3 regions of the Shewanella sp. SR1 genome follow, and region 1 is predicted to be linked to each of the others. Evidence: predicted binding sites of a transcription regulator. Region 1 holds the regulator's gene; each other region holds the start of a gene.
The links. The regulator LexA, encoded in region 1, represses DNA repair genes until DNA is damaged. The targets are predictions, from matches to a motif close to TACTGTATNNNNATACAGTA.

Region 1 (4,616 bases):
AACAGATTGAAGATAATGGCATAGCGTTGCAGAGTCTCGCTCACTGAACTGGCTAACAATAATAGTTGGCTAGTGTGTTCAGGCACGACGGTTAAGGTATCAGTCTCAACCACTAACCCTTGTTCAATGAAGAAATCCAGCACTTGATTGACATAGGCAGGTACATCCTTAATGCCCATGAAGAGTTCGGCTTTCAGCAGTGGATAAAAATCGGCAACGATTGACACAACTTGCTGACGCGGGATCTGCTCATTATGCGTTAAGCAGCTCGCAATTAATGACGGTACGATAAATAAGTGAATGATATTGTTACGATAGTAAGTCATGGACACAGCCTGACTCGCCTCGATAGACACAATTTCACCTAAAGGATCGGCACAAACAACAAACTTATTCAGCTCTAAACCTTGCTGCACTAAATGCTTACCATCACCTTCGGCAACCGAAGTATAAGTAGTGTAAGGCACTTTTTTGAGTAGGGTCAGATACAGATCAAGCTGACGCTCCAACAGACTGCGCTCTAAGGCATTTTGATCTGTGGCCAGCAACACTAAACTCGTCAAGGTCACCGAACTCGCCGCCGCCGCATCGTTAATATTCGTCATCACTCGATTCGCCAGCACGTTTACCGCTGGCGTTAACCAGCTTGGTTTTTGCTCAGGATCATCGGCCAACTCAGTACGCCAGTTTGGCGCGCGCTCATTTAAGAAGTTTTGCAGAGTAATCGGCTCGCCAAAGTTCACATAACCTTGGCCGAAATTACCAAGTTTGCGAATCGCACCAAACACCTGCCACACAGATTCTTTTTTCTTTTTCTTACCACTTAACTCTTTATGGTACGTCGCCACTTCCATCACATGGTCATAGCCTAAATACACAGGCACCAATGTTACCGGACGCTCGATACCGCGCAGCACGCTGTTCATCGTCATGGCGATCATGCCCGTTTTTGGCGCCAATAGACGACCGGTACGTGAGCGGCCGCCTTCAGAGAAATATTCCACCGAATAACCTTTAGCAAACAGTTGGTCTAAATATTCACGGAATACTGCGGTGTACAGCTTATTGCCATTAAAACTACGGCGGATAAAGAAGGCACCACCGCGACGGAACATAGGTCCCGCGGGCCAGAAGTTGAGGTTAATACCAGCAGCAATGTGCGGCGGAACCATGCCTTGATAATACAAAATATACGATAACAGCAGGTAATCCATGTGGCTCCGATGGCAAGGCACATAGACAATCTCGTGGCCATCATGGTGCAACTGGCGAACTTGCTCGGCACCTTTGATGTTGATCCCGCTGTAAAGCTTGTTCCACAACCAAGTTAAGAAACGCTCAGCAATACGCACTAAGCTATCTGAGTAATCTGCAGCGATTTCATCGAGATACTCAATAGCCGTCTCGCGCGCTTGGGTCTCAGAAATCTTTTTGTTGGCCGCTTCTTCTTGAATCGCTTTACGCAGCGACTCGGATTTGAGCAACGAATGAAATAGTGCTTGGCGATTTGGCAACACAGGCCCTGTCATCACCTTACGTTGACGACGGAAATGCACCCGCGCGACCCGCGCTAACTTATGAGCGATCCCCATGTCAGTGCCGTGTTCGTCGGCCATGTATCGCAGAGATACCGCATTTGAAAACTGCACGAAGTTATGTCGACCTAAGAATAGAATCATCAAGCATTTGCGCAGCCAAGTCGGGTTTTCCCGCTCAAACACGGCCGCCTTCATAGTGTCGTCTTCTTTCCCTGGCGTGCGGCCCCAATACAGGCTCACGGGCACCAATTGAATGTCTAATTCAGGGCGCTCCTTATGCACGGCCAACAAACGCATAAAGCATTCGAGGAAAGGCTCGTTACCCGCACGCTCACCAAACAGCGGCTTACGCCCTTGAAGACAGACAACCCGAGGCGCAATCACACCATTCGCCACTAAAGGCTCATAGGGGCTCGGCAGTCCTAACTTAGCCGTAATTTCGCTCAGGGCAGCGATGTCACTCAGCGATTCCGTTTTCATCACATAAGCAAGGGGTCTGGAGGCATCCAGATTCAGATCGGCAAAGGGATCCTGAGGCACAACAATAGTGTGCACTAAGTGTTTTTGGATCCAGCGTAATGATTTCAACCAAAGAGAGTCGTGTTTAGGCATTATTCTTATGCAATTAAGTACGTTTACTAGCCCGGTAGAATACCAGACTATGGGTAATATTCGCTAATTCTCTCCAACATAGCTAAAAAGTGGTTAATACTTGCGCTGCAAATAATACTGTATATACTAACAGTAACTGTATAGAAAAACAGGAAACACCATGAGACCTTTGACGCCACGCCAAGCTGAAATTTTAGAGCTAATTAAACGAAATATTGCCGATACTGGCATGCCACCCACTCGGGCAGAAATTGCGACCCGTTTAGGTTTTAAGAGCGCCAATGCGGCTGAAGAGCATCTTAAAGCGTTGGCGAAAAAGGGCTGCATTGAGATCATGCCAGGCACATCGCGGGGCATTCGTCTGACTGCGGAAGTCGAAGAAGTAACTGAAACAGGTTTACCGCTTATCGGTCAAGTAGCCGCTGGCGAACCTATTCTCGCCCAAGAACATGTTGAACAGTACTACCAAGTCGACCCAAGCATGTTCCATCCCGCCGCCGATTTTTTACTGCGGGTTAAAGGCGACAGCATGAAGAATATCGGCATTCTCGAAGGAGATTTGCTGGCAGTTCATAAAATACAACAAGCTAGAAATGGTCAAGTGGTTGTCGCTAGAGTCGACGACGATGTCACTGTTAAACGTTTCGAAAAAAAAGGTAATGTGGTCTATCTACACGCCGAAAATGAAGACTATTCCCCGATTAAAGTGGATTTAGGCTATCAAAGTTTAACAATTGAAGGACTCGCCGTCGGTGTGATCCGTAATGGAGATTGGCTATGAACAAACTACTTGGCAATGCACCCCGCCATCCGGGCTTGTGGCTCGATGAAGTCCGTGATGCCGACTATGACTGGCACCATGCACCTATCGCCTGCATGCCAACTAAGACTCAAGGTCGCCAAGAATTAATCCATCTGAGCGCGCAACTCGCCCAGTTAAGCCAACAGGGCCGTTGGTTAGTGCTCATCAACCCGCCGAGTATTGGTTACAAACAAATGCTCGCCAACGCTGGGGTGCGTATGGACAGAGTCTTACTGGTGCACGCGAAAGATGAAGTGGAAACCCTGTGGGCGATGGAAAAAGCCTTAACAAGTGGTACGTCCAGTGCGGTTATTACTTGGACCCAATCATTAGATGCACGCGATAATCGTCGCCTGCAAATTGTCGCTAAAAGTGCCCGCGCCATGGGCATAGTGCTAGAAGACGTAAACAGTCACTTACATGGCGACGTACGCATTGAGCAAGGTAGCCTCTTCGGCCAACAATCTTTTTTTAGCGCTGTACATTAAATATTCATTTAATTTTTTACCTTGAAAGCCGCCTCGCCTATGAATGTGAGGCTTTTTTTTGGCAATTTTTCAGACAATTAGATAAATAAGTGATCTTGATCAATATTTAAACAGCAAGTATGGTTGGTTTAGTCGGCGATGATATATCGCCGCCCGTGGCAAATAAATCGAGCCGTAATCGAGTTCAAAATGCCACTAAAAATAGAGAACAGATTTATTTCAGTCGTATGTGCCAGCGTGGCTAATACCAGCAGTAATAATACTTAATTAAAAGTAACAGCCGCCAACGCACGTTGAAGTCAAAAAAGCTTTTTTGGGAACTGAAGAGTTTGCATAGAGTTGAGACTTACTGTGTTGCTCTTCTTTGTAGTTGCTATTCGCAATTGGCAGAGGAGAAGTCTTGTGAAGCAATTGTTGTATTGTTTACTCGTGGTGTTATTCGCACCACCGTTGGCCGCCGCGGACATGCGGTTCAACATGACCCCTGGCGTAACCGAGATCAGTGGCAAGGTTTATCACTTGCACATGACCATCTTGTATATCTGCTGCGCCATTGGCCTTGTGGTCTTTGGCGTGATGATTTACGCCATGATCAACCACAGAAAATCCAAAGGCGCTGTCGCGTCCCACTTTCACGAAAGCACTAAAGTTGAAATCGCTTGGACGATTCTGCCATTTATCATTTTGATCTTAATGGCGATTCCTGCGACAAAAACCTTAATTGCGATGGAAGATCCCAGCGACGCCGATCTGACCGTTAAAGTCACGGGTTCCCAATGGAAATGGCATTACAGCTATTTCGATCAAGACATTGATTTTTACAGCATACTCGCAACCCCTAGAGCACAAATCGACGGTACCGAAACCAAAGGCGAAAACTACCTATTGGAAGTCGATAAGCCGCTCGTTCTGCCGATAAATCGCAAAATCCGCTTTTTGATGACCTCTGAAGATGTCATCCATTCATGGTGGGTACCTGCTTTTGCCGTGAAGAAAGATGCCAACCCAGGATTTATCAATGAGGCTTGGACTCGCATCGACAAACCCGGTATTTACCGTGGTCAATGCGCCGAACTTTGCGGTAAAGACCATGGTTTTATGCCGATCGTAGTGCAAGCCATACCCGAAGCCGAGTTTGAAGCTTGGGTGACGGAGCAGAAACAAGCCGCAGGCGCG
Region 2 (4,616 bases), on a different contig from region 1:
GCGGTAAGGCGTCCAGCAAGGACTTGCCATAGCGTTTAGTAACTAACCGCCTATCTAAAATGGTGACTCGGCCATAATCTTGCTCTTTACGCAGTAATCTACCACAACTTTGAATAAGCTTACGTGAAGCATCTGGGATAGTCAGTTGCAAGAAGGGATTGCCGCCTTTGACTTTGACATATTCCGCATGGGCTTGCTCAACGGGCGAGGTTGGCACCGCAAAGGGCAGTTTAGTGACGATCAAGTTCGTCAGATAATCGCCGGGTAAGTCGAGGCCTTCGGAGAAACTGCCAGTGCCGAACAATATGCTCGGTTCGCCTTTATCGCACTTAGCTTTATGATTCTCTAACAACTGTTGCCGTGGCGCATTGCCTTGAATAAGCAGCTCTGTGGTGAGTTTACCTTCAAGTAATTCAACCACTTTTTCCATCTGCCAGTAGGAGGCGAATAACACTAAGGTGGCCATTTCCCCTTCAATCAGGGTGACGATTTGCTCGGCAAGTTCTGCCGTATAGGCATCGTCCGTCGGCTCAGTGCGCATTTTGGGTAAATAAAGTGTCGCGTTATTGGGATAATCGAAGGGCGATTGTAAGGCTAAATAACGGCTGCCATCATTGAGTGACAACCCAACTTGATGCACGAAATGGTCAAAGTTATTGAGTGCGCGCAGCGTGGCGCTACATAAAACTACGCCCGCGGCTTTTTGCCACAGCATGGATTCCAGCATAAAGCCAACTTCGATAGGCGAGGCGCTAAACAGATAATCCACTTGTTTACCTGTGATGAGCTCGACCCAGCGCGCCATAGGGGCACCTTTATGTTTATCTTCCTTGGCCATCATCTTCCACAATTTTTGTAGATTCTCGAGCCTTTGCAGCATAAATCCGGTTTCGGCTAATAGTGCTTCGGATTGATGTTTAGGAATGTCGCCATCTTTAATCGCCTCTGCCAACAGTGACAGCATTTTATTAAACTGTTTGAGGGCAAGATTAGAGGTCACTGCAAGGTTTTCAGCCAGAATGAGTAATGAGTCAGGCAGTTTGCCGTGCTCAAAACGCAGACGGTTTTCAGGATTAGCAAAGTGCTTAGTCTGGGTATCGCAGTAGTGGGCCACTTGATTGAGCTGGGCGATAAGATCGCCTAAATGATCTTGCATTGCCTGCGCGGGGGCAATGATATTGTTGCTCTTTATTTGGTTTTGTAACTTAGCGCAGGTTTTACCAATTTTTTCGAGCCAGTCGCATGCGCCCCTCAGTGTGGCTTGTGCGCTGGAGAAATCCCGCGCGACTATCGGTAAGTGATGTGCCTCATCGATAACATAAAACACGTCTTCGGGATCGGGCAAAATCACGCCACCACCTAGCTCTAAATCGGCGAATAACAAGCTGTGGTTGGCGATGAGCACGTCCCAGGTATCGACATCTTCACGGGCTTTATGGAACGGGCAATTTCTGTGGCTGGCGACTTGGCGATGACAGCTGTGTTTGTCGCAGGCGATTTGTTGCCACAAGTGATCGGGCAGCGGCACGGCTAAGGTATCGATTTCACCGTTCCAGCGACCTTCGTTATAGTCTTTTAACAGGCCATGCATCATAGCCACTTGGCTATTGTCAGGCTTAGTTTGCCACATGGCCATTTGTGTACTGTTGTCGTCACCGATGAGCATCGCCAGTTTCGATAGACATACATAACGTTGTCGACCTTTGACTAGGCCAAAGCGGAAATTTAAACCGGATTGCTCAAGGAAGAAGGGCAAGTCTTTATGCAGTAATTGTTCTTGCAGGGCGACGGTCGCGGTGGCGATACAGACTTTTTTCTTGCTCGCTAATGCCAGTGGAATGGTACCGAGAATATAAGACAATGATTTACCGATACCAGTCCCTGCTTCGACCACTATGATGCGTCTATCTTTGTCATAGTCGCCAGCGAGGGTCTTAGAGATTTCCGCCACCATATAGTTTTGTTCGCGACGCGGCCTAAAATGAGGCAAGGCGGTAGCGATATCCTTATAGATGGCGCGGATCTGGGTTTTTACATTGTCAGGTAACATGCGTCACTACTTTATCGAATTAATGCTGTACATAATAACAGTGATTGCATAGCCTAAGAAACTTTTCTGCCATTTGGCGGCATTTAAATTGAGTAGCTATACGATTTGGGAACCCATGCGATGAAGCCAGAGGCAACAACGGCCGTTAGTGTACAAGGTCGAGTCTTAACACGCCATGCGATTCATCGTCATGGGAGTTTAGTGTTGCAGTATTATCTGGCGACCGCCCAAGGTCCTGTGCTGGTGGAAGTGCAAGGCACTGAACACATTTGTTTTTGTCATCAAACGGATGTGGCGGCTTTACAGTTACAAACGCCGGGTCAAGCATTGCGGTTTGTGCCGTTAGCGCTCAAAAGCTTTAAAGGCGGCGCCGTCAGTGGAGTTTATGCTAAATCGAGCAACAGCTTACGTACCTTACAGCGCATCGCAAAAGATGCCGATATCCCTTTATTTGAAGCGGATATTCGCCCTGAACAGCGTTATTTAATCGAGCGGTTTGTGGCGCTGGATGTGGCATTTTTAGGGCATTTCTCTGCGCCGACTAGCGACAGTCTTGAGGCTAACTCGCTGCCCGTGTTTATCGCCGAGCGGGCTAAGAGTATTGCCCCTTTAACGGCGGTGAATTTACGCTGTATCTCACTGGATTTTGAATGCAGCTTTGAGGGCTTACTCTATTCGGTCGCGCTATATGGTCAAGACAGTGGCCGAGACGTGGGGCAAGGCAGCCTCAAGCAGACTTATGAAAAAGTGATTATGGTGGGCGAAGCTGAATCAAACTCCCCCGAATATATTGAATGGGTGGCCGATGAAGCGGCGCTGATCCATCGATTAATTGCGTGGTTCCATGAGTTTGATCCTGACTTTATTATCGGTTGGTCAGTGGTGAGTTTTGATCTCTCGCTGTTGTCACGCCGTGCATTATTACACCGTATTCCGCTCACTATTGGCCGCGGCGGCGCTAAGCTCGATTGGAAAGTTGACAATAAGTTTCGCCCAGAAACCTTAGTCTTACCGGGCCGTGTGGTACTCGATGGTATCGATTGGCTTAAAGCCGCTTTTTATCACTTTGAGCGTTTCTCGCTTGAATTTGTGTCGCGGCAATTATTAGGTGAAGGCAAGGCCATTCATAACGTCGATAATCGCGTTGAAGAAATTGACCAGCTGTTTAAGACCGATAAACAAGCCTTAGCGCATTATAATCTTACCGATAGCCGCCTAGTGTGGGATATTTTTACTCACACTCAATTGTGGGATTTTGCCCTCGCGCGTGCTGAACTGACAGGTTTAGAACTCGGGCGGGTAGGGGCTTCGGTGGCGGCGTTTAATCATTTGTATTTACCACATTTACATCGCGCGGGTTATGTCGCTCCAGCAGAGCCTGTGAGTCAGGGCATTGAAAGTCCTGGTGGCTATGTGATGGATTCTGTGCCGGGTCTTTATAAACACATCTTAGTGTTCGATTTTAAAAGCTTGTATCCCTCCATTATTCGCACCTTTTTGATCGATCCTAAGGGATTGATTGAAGGCTTGCAGTTGCCCGAGTCTGAATGTGTTGCGGGTTTTCTTGGCGGCCGTTTCAGTCGGCAACAGCCTATTTTACCTAAGCTAATTCAAACCTTATCTGAGCAGCGCGAAAAGGCCAAGCGTGAGCACAATGCGCCATTATCCCAAGCGATAAAAATTATCATGAACTCGCTGTATGGGGTTTTAGGTTCTCAAGGCTGCGTGTTTCATGATGCCAAGTTGGCAAGTTCGATCACGATGCGTGGCCATCAAATCATGAAACAAACCCGTGCATGGATAGAAGAGATGGGCTATCAAGTGATTTATGGCGATACGGATTCGACCTTTGTGTGGCTTGGCGGCGAGCCTGACCTCTCAGACATTAACGCCTTAGGTAACACTCTGGCGCAGGATATCAATGCTAAGTGGCAGGCTAAGACCTGTGCTGATCACCAAGTTGAGAGTTTTCTCGAGTTACAGTTTGAGCGGCATTACGAGCAGTTCTTTATGCCAACCTTAAGAGGCTCATTAGAAGGCAGTAAAAAACGTTATGTTGGCGCGTGGCGCAATGCGAGCGATGAACTTGAGCTCACCTTTAAAGGTATGGAACAAGTGCGGAGTGATTGGAGCCCCTTAGCGCGCAAAGTCCAAGAGTCACTCTATGAGCGAATGTTTAACCAAAGGGATATCAGTATTTATTTAGCCAGCGTGTTTGAAAAACTACTTGATGGTCAGTTGGATAATGATTTGGTATTTCGTAAACGCATGCGGCGCAATATCGAAGATTACACGGCTAAATCTTCACCACATGTTAAAGTCGCCCAGCAACTATGCGACTTAACAGGTGACACCACTTTTGGCAAGCGTGGGGCGCAAATTGACTACCTGATTACTGTAAATGGACCGGAACCCTTACTGTACAGAACGTCACCAATTGATTACCAATACTACATTGATAAGCAAATTGGCCCTATTGCAGAGCCGGTATTTTCGATAATGAAACTAAACTACATGGATATTGCGTCAAAGCAGTTGCTGTTAATATAGTGTTTTAATGTTCTTT
Region 3 (4,616 bases), on a different contig from region 1:
ATTGGTACCAGTATGCCAGAGTTAGTGACCTCAGTGATTGCGGCACTAAAAGGTCAAAGCGATATCGCTATCGGTAACGTTGTGGGTTCTAACCTGTTCAATATTTTGGGCATTTTAGGTGTTACTGCCATAGTTCATCCAGTATCGTCACTCGGTTTCCAACCCTTCGACTTCATGGTGATGTTAGCTTTAGCCATAGTGATTCTGCCTTTTGCATGGACGGGATTACGCATCGGCCGCCGCGAAGGTTCTGTGCTGCTACTGACCTATTTAGGTTATATGGGTTACCTGATTAACCAAGCGAGCGCTCAAGCTTTGGTATAACACTCAGCGGTAATACCCACTTAAAACACCGGAGCCTCTCCGGTGTTTTGCTATCTGGGTTTCGCACTTTTAAAAAAAGACAAATTTAACACCCTTAAACTGATGACATTTGTCATGCGAAAGCCATGACCTTTGTGTCTGCATTTCTCCTGTCGAATTTCTGATAATGAGTCCGTACCCAAACACGGGGAAACTTACTCAATAAGGAAATACCATGAAAACATTATTAATCGTCTCAAGCTTAGCGCTTATCAGCAGCCACGCGTTTGCAGCGTCGCCCTCTAACGCCAACATCACCAGCATAGATGCGGCCTCAAACTCGATGAACCTAGCGCAGCTGCAACAACTGAGTGCCAGCACCCAAGATTACGACAAAGCCTATGCGAACTATCGCTTAGCCATTAGCGCCAATGTCATGGGACAAAAAGCCCTCGCCAGCAGTGCACTGACTAATGCACAAACTGCATTAGAAGCCTTAGAAACCAGCCAAGCTGACGCGGAATCCCTCGCGCTGTTATCGTCGGTTTATGGCATGCAAATCGCCTTAGACAATAGCAAAGGCGCAACTCTCGGGATGAAATCAGCCAAAGCCATTGCCAACGCCGAGCAGTTAGAACCCCAAAATCCACGGGTCGCGTTGGTTAAGGCGATCGCCGCCTATAACACGCCTGCTATGTTTGGCGGCAGCATGCAAAATGCTAAGACGCTCGCCACCACGGCAATAGAAAGATTCGCCCAACCTTGCGACGACATTTGTTGGGGGGAAGCCGAAGCTTACACGTGGCGCGGGCTAGCTAAACAGGAATTAGGCGATAGCCAAGGCGCGAGTGAAGATTGGCAACAGGCGATCAAAGTGCAAGCAGATTACGGTTGGGCAAAATTTTTGCTTCAACAAAATCAGCAATTAAGTGCAAACTAGACCAAGTTGTTAACAGAGACTGATGGCGCTGACCCCAGCGCCAATCCCTAAATAGAATAAATAACACAGTTGCATTGAGGCATTATGATCAGCACGCATCTTCAGCTCGAACGAAAACTCGCTTGGGTGTATTTGATAAACTTAGTGTTTTATCTTATTCCGCTTGCCATCAATGCGTATCCAGCATGGAAAATCGCCCTTAGCTTTGCCGTGCTCGTTCCTTTTATTGCCAGTTATTTTTGGGCCTATAAGTGCAATCAGAATAGCGCCTATCGCCCCATTCTGATGATGGTGGCCATCGCCACAGCAATCACCCCAATCAACCCGGGATCTATCTCGTTATTCACCTTTGCCGCTTTTTTCATTGGCTTTTTTTACCCTCTCAGAACCTGTCTGTTGGCTATTGCCGCCTTAATCGGCCTGTTGTTTGCCCTCAATGAGATTTACGACTTTAACAGTTACTACTTTCCGCTTTACGGCTCAGGATTGGTACTCGGTGTAGGCATGTTTGGCGTTGCCGAACGCAGGCGTCATCAACATAAATTGAAAGAACAGCAAAGCACTCAAGAAATTAGTACCTTAGCGGCTATGGTTGAGCGAGAACGCATTGCCCGCGATCTACACGACATCATGGGCCACAGCTTGTCTTCGATTGCGCTTAAGGCGGAACTGGCCGAAAAACTGCTGGCAAAACAAGAATACCAACTGGCCACAATCCAGCTTAATGAACTCGGTCAAATTGCCCGTGAGAGCCTCAGCCAAATTCGCCATACCGTATCTGACTACAAACATAAGGGTCTCGCGGATAGCGTGACACAACTGTGTAAACTATTGAGGGAAAAAGGAGTCAGTGTCGAGCTGACAGGCAATATCCCTAAACTGCCCGCCAGAATGGAGAGCCAGCTGGGGTTAATTGTCACTGAACTGGTGAATAATATTTTACGTCATAGCGGCGCAAGTCAATGTATTATCGACTTTATTCAGCAACCAGATAGGCTAGTCGTTGTGGTCAAAGATAACGGCCCAAGTAAACCTATCGCTGAAGGCAATGGCCTCACGGGGATACGCGAACGTCTTGACAGCTTAGGCGGCAGCTTGAGCTATAATCTCGAACAGGGATATGCATTTACCGTCAGTTTACCTTTGCAGGGAGCAACAGATTAATGAAGATTTTATTGGCGGAAGACCAAGCCATGGTGCGAGGCGCGCTCGCCGCACTCCTCACGCTTGCGGGAGGCTTTAATATCACCCAAGCGAGTGACGGCGATGAAGCCCTAAGTCTACTCAAACAGCAAAGCTTTGATCTCTTGCTAACCGACATCGAAATGCCTGGCCGCACAGGCCTAGAGCTAGCAGCTTGGTTAAAGGATCAACATAGTCAAACTAAGGTCGTGGTCATCACCACCTTCGGCCGCGCGGGGTATATCAAACGCGCTATCGAAGCCGGTGTCGGCGGTTTTCTGCTAAAAGATGCGCCCTCAGAAACCTTAGTCAACGCGATTCAACAAGTTATGGCGGGAAAACGAGTGATCGATCCTGAACTTGCCATGATGGCAATTGGTGACGTCGACCCACTCAACGATAAAGAGCGCCGCGCTCTACGCCTCGCCAGTGAAGGCAAATCCACCGCCGACATCGCCGAAACCCTCTTTATTGCCGAAGGCACAGTGCGTAACTACCTCTCCGAAGCCATAGCTAAACTCAATGCCAGCAACCGAATCGACGCCGCCCGTATCGCCAAACAAAAGGGCTGGCTGTAATCACGCTCACGGTTAACTACTCTTTCGTTCATATCGACAATTTTTGCGGCCTTAGCCGAAACCTAAGGGCCGCAAACTGACGTTAGTTATGCTGGCAAATAAGTCCCTCATTCTGCTTGAGATTGCCTTACGCTTATTCTCTGTTAATATATGTATAAATTCACAGTGATTGAGTGCTAACGACTTGCAGCAATTGGATCTTGTTCCGATCACCGACCTCAAAGGCGTCGCCAAAAAGGTCGCGGAGAAACTCGCAAAGCTCGGCATCACAACAGTACAAGATCTGCTGTTTCACTTACCCCTGCGCTACGAAGACAGAACCCAAATCTATCCGATTGCCGCCCTTATGCCCGGCAGTTACGGCACCATAGAAGCTGAAATCCAATCGACGCAGATCATTCAAGGCCGCAAGCGTATGCTGGTCTGCAATGTGCGCGACGATACAGGCAGCTTGAGCCTGCGCTTTTTTAACTTTTCCGTCGCCCAGCGTAATGCCATGCAAAATGGTTTGATGATCCGCGCCTACGGTGAAGTGCGCCGTGGCGGCCATCAAGCTGAGATAGTGCATCCAGAATATAAAGTCGTGTATCCCGGTGAAGATGTTCATCTGAGTGATACCCTAACGCCGATTTATCCCACAACTGAGGGCTTAAAACAGGCGAGTTGGCTCAAGCTGACCGAGCAAGCTTTGGTATTACTGGAAGATGGCGGCTTAACTGAGCTGCTGCCACCGCGGTTGCAACCAAACAACATCAGCCTTAAACAAGCGCTGCAAACGCTGCATCGGCCTCCTGCGGGGATATCTCAGTTCGATTTAGAGTTAGGCCAACACCCAGCACAGCAGCGACTCGTGCAGGAAGAATTACTCGCCCATAATCTCAGCATGTTACGTCTAAGACAGCGCAGTAATTTAGACGCTGCTGTCACCATGCAGGCCACGGGGCAGTTGCTCAATCCCTTCCTCGCCGCTTTGCCCTTTAAGCCCACGGGCGCCCAGCAAAGAGTGGTGGCCGATATAGGCAAAGATTTAGAAAAACCGCACCCTATGATGCGCTTAGTGCAAGGGGATGTTGGTTCAGGTAAAACCTTAGTCGCGGCGATGGCTGCGCTGCAAGCGATTGAAAACGGTTATCAAGTTGCCATGATGGCGCCAACAGAGCTATTGGCCGAGCAACATGCGACTAACTTTGCCGCTTGGTTTGAGCCACTCGGACTTAAAGTCGGTTGGCTGGCGGGTAAACTCAAAGGTAGGGTCAGAGCGCAATCCCTTGCGGATATTGAATCCGGCGCCGCCCAGATGGTGATTGGTACCCATGCTATCTTCCAGCAGCATGTGGTCTTTAGCAAACTCGCGTTAATTATCATAGATGAGCAGCACAGATTCGGTGTACACCAACGTTTAGGTCTGCGTGAAAAAGGCGTGAACCAAGGTTTCCACCCGCATCAATTGATCATGACGGCAACGCCGATCCCGCGCACGCTGGCGATGACGGCCTATGCGGATCTCGACACATCCATTATCGATGAACTGCCGCCGGGACGGACACCTGTGACCACAGTGGCGATTGCCGATTCACGCCGCAACGAAGTGCTCGAACGGGTGCGTAACTCCG

Region 2: dinG (ATP-dependent DNA helicase DinG) is a predicted target of LexA. The motif match lies at 2,074-2,093, and genes of this name have one in related genera.
Region 3: recG (ATP-dependent DNA helicase RecG) is a predicted target of LexA. The motif match lies at 3,152-3,171, and genes of this name have one in related genera.

The regions. Positions count from the first base shown of each region.
Region 1 is NZ_JAJAEF010000014.1:13,291-17,906, forward strand. It holds gene plsB (glycerol-3-phosphate 1-O-acyltransferase PlsB) at 1-2,150, opposite strand, end outside; gene lexA (transcriptional repressor LexA) at 2,311-2,931, shown strand; gene KV201_RS13870 (cell division inhibitor SulA) at 2,928-3,440, shown strand; gene coxB (cytochrome c oxidase subunit II) at 3,843-4,616, shown strand, end outside.
Region 2 is NZ_JAJAEF010000050.1:715-5,330, forward strand. It holds gene dinG (ATP-dependent DNA helicase DinG) at 1-2,050, opposite strand, end outside; gene KV201_RS22185 (DNA polymerase II) at 2,171-4,600, shown strand.
Region 3 is NZ_JAJAEF010000010.1:66,190-70,805, forward strand. It holds gene KV201_RS11405 (calcium/sodium antiporter) at 1-324, shown strand, start outside; gene KV201_RS11410 (hypothetical protein) at 539-1,243, shown strand; gene KV201_RS11415 (sensor histidine kinase) at 1,328-2,407, shown strand; gene KV201_RS11420 (DNA-binding response regulator) at 2,407-3,003, shown strand; gene recG (ATP-dependent DNA helicase RecG) at 3,188-4,616, shown strand, end outside.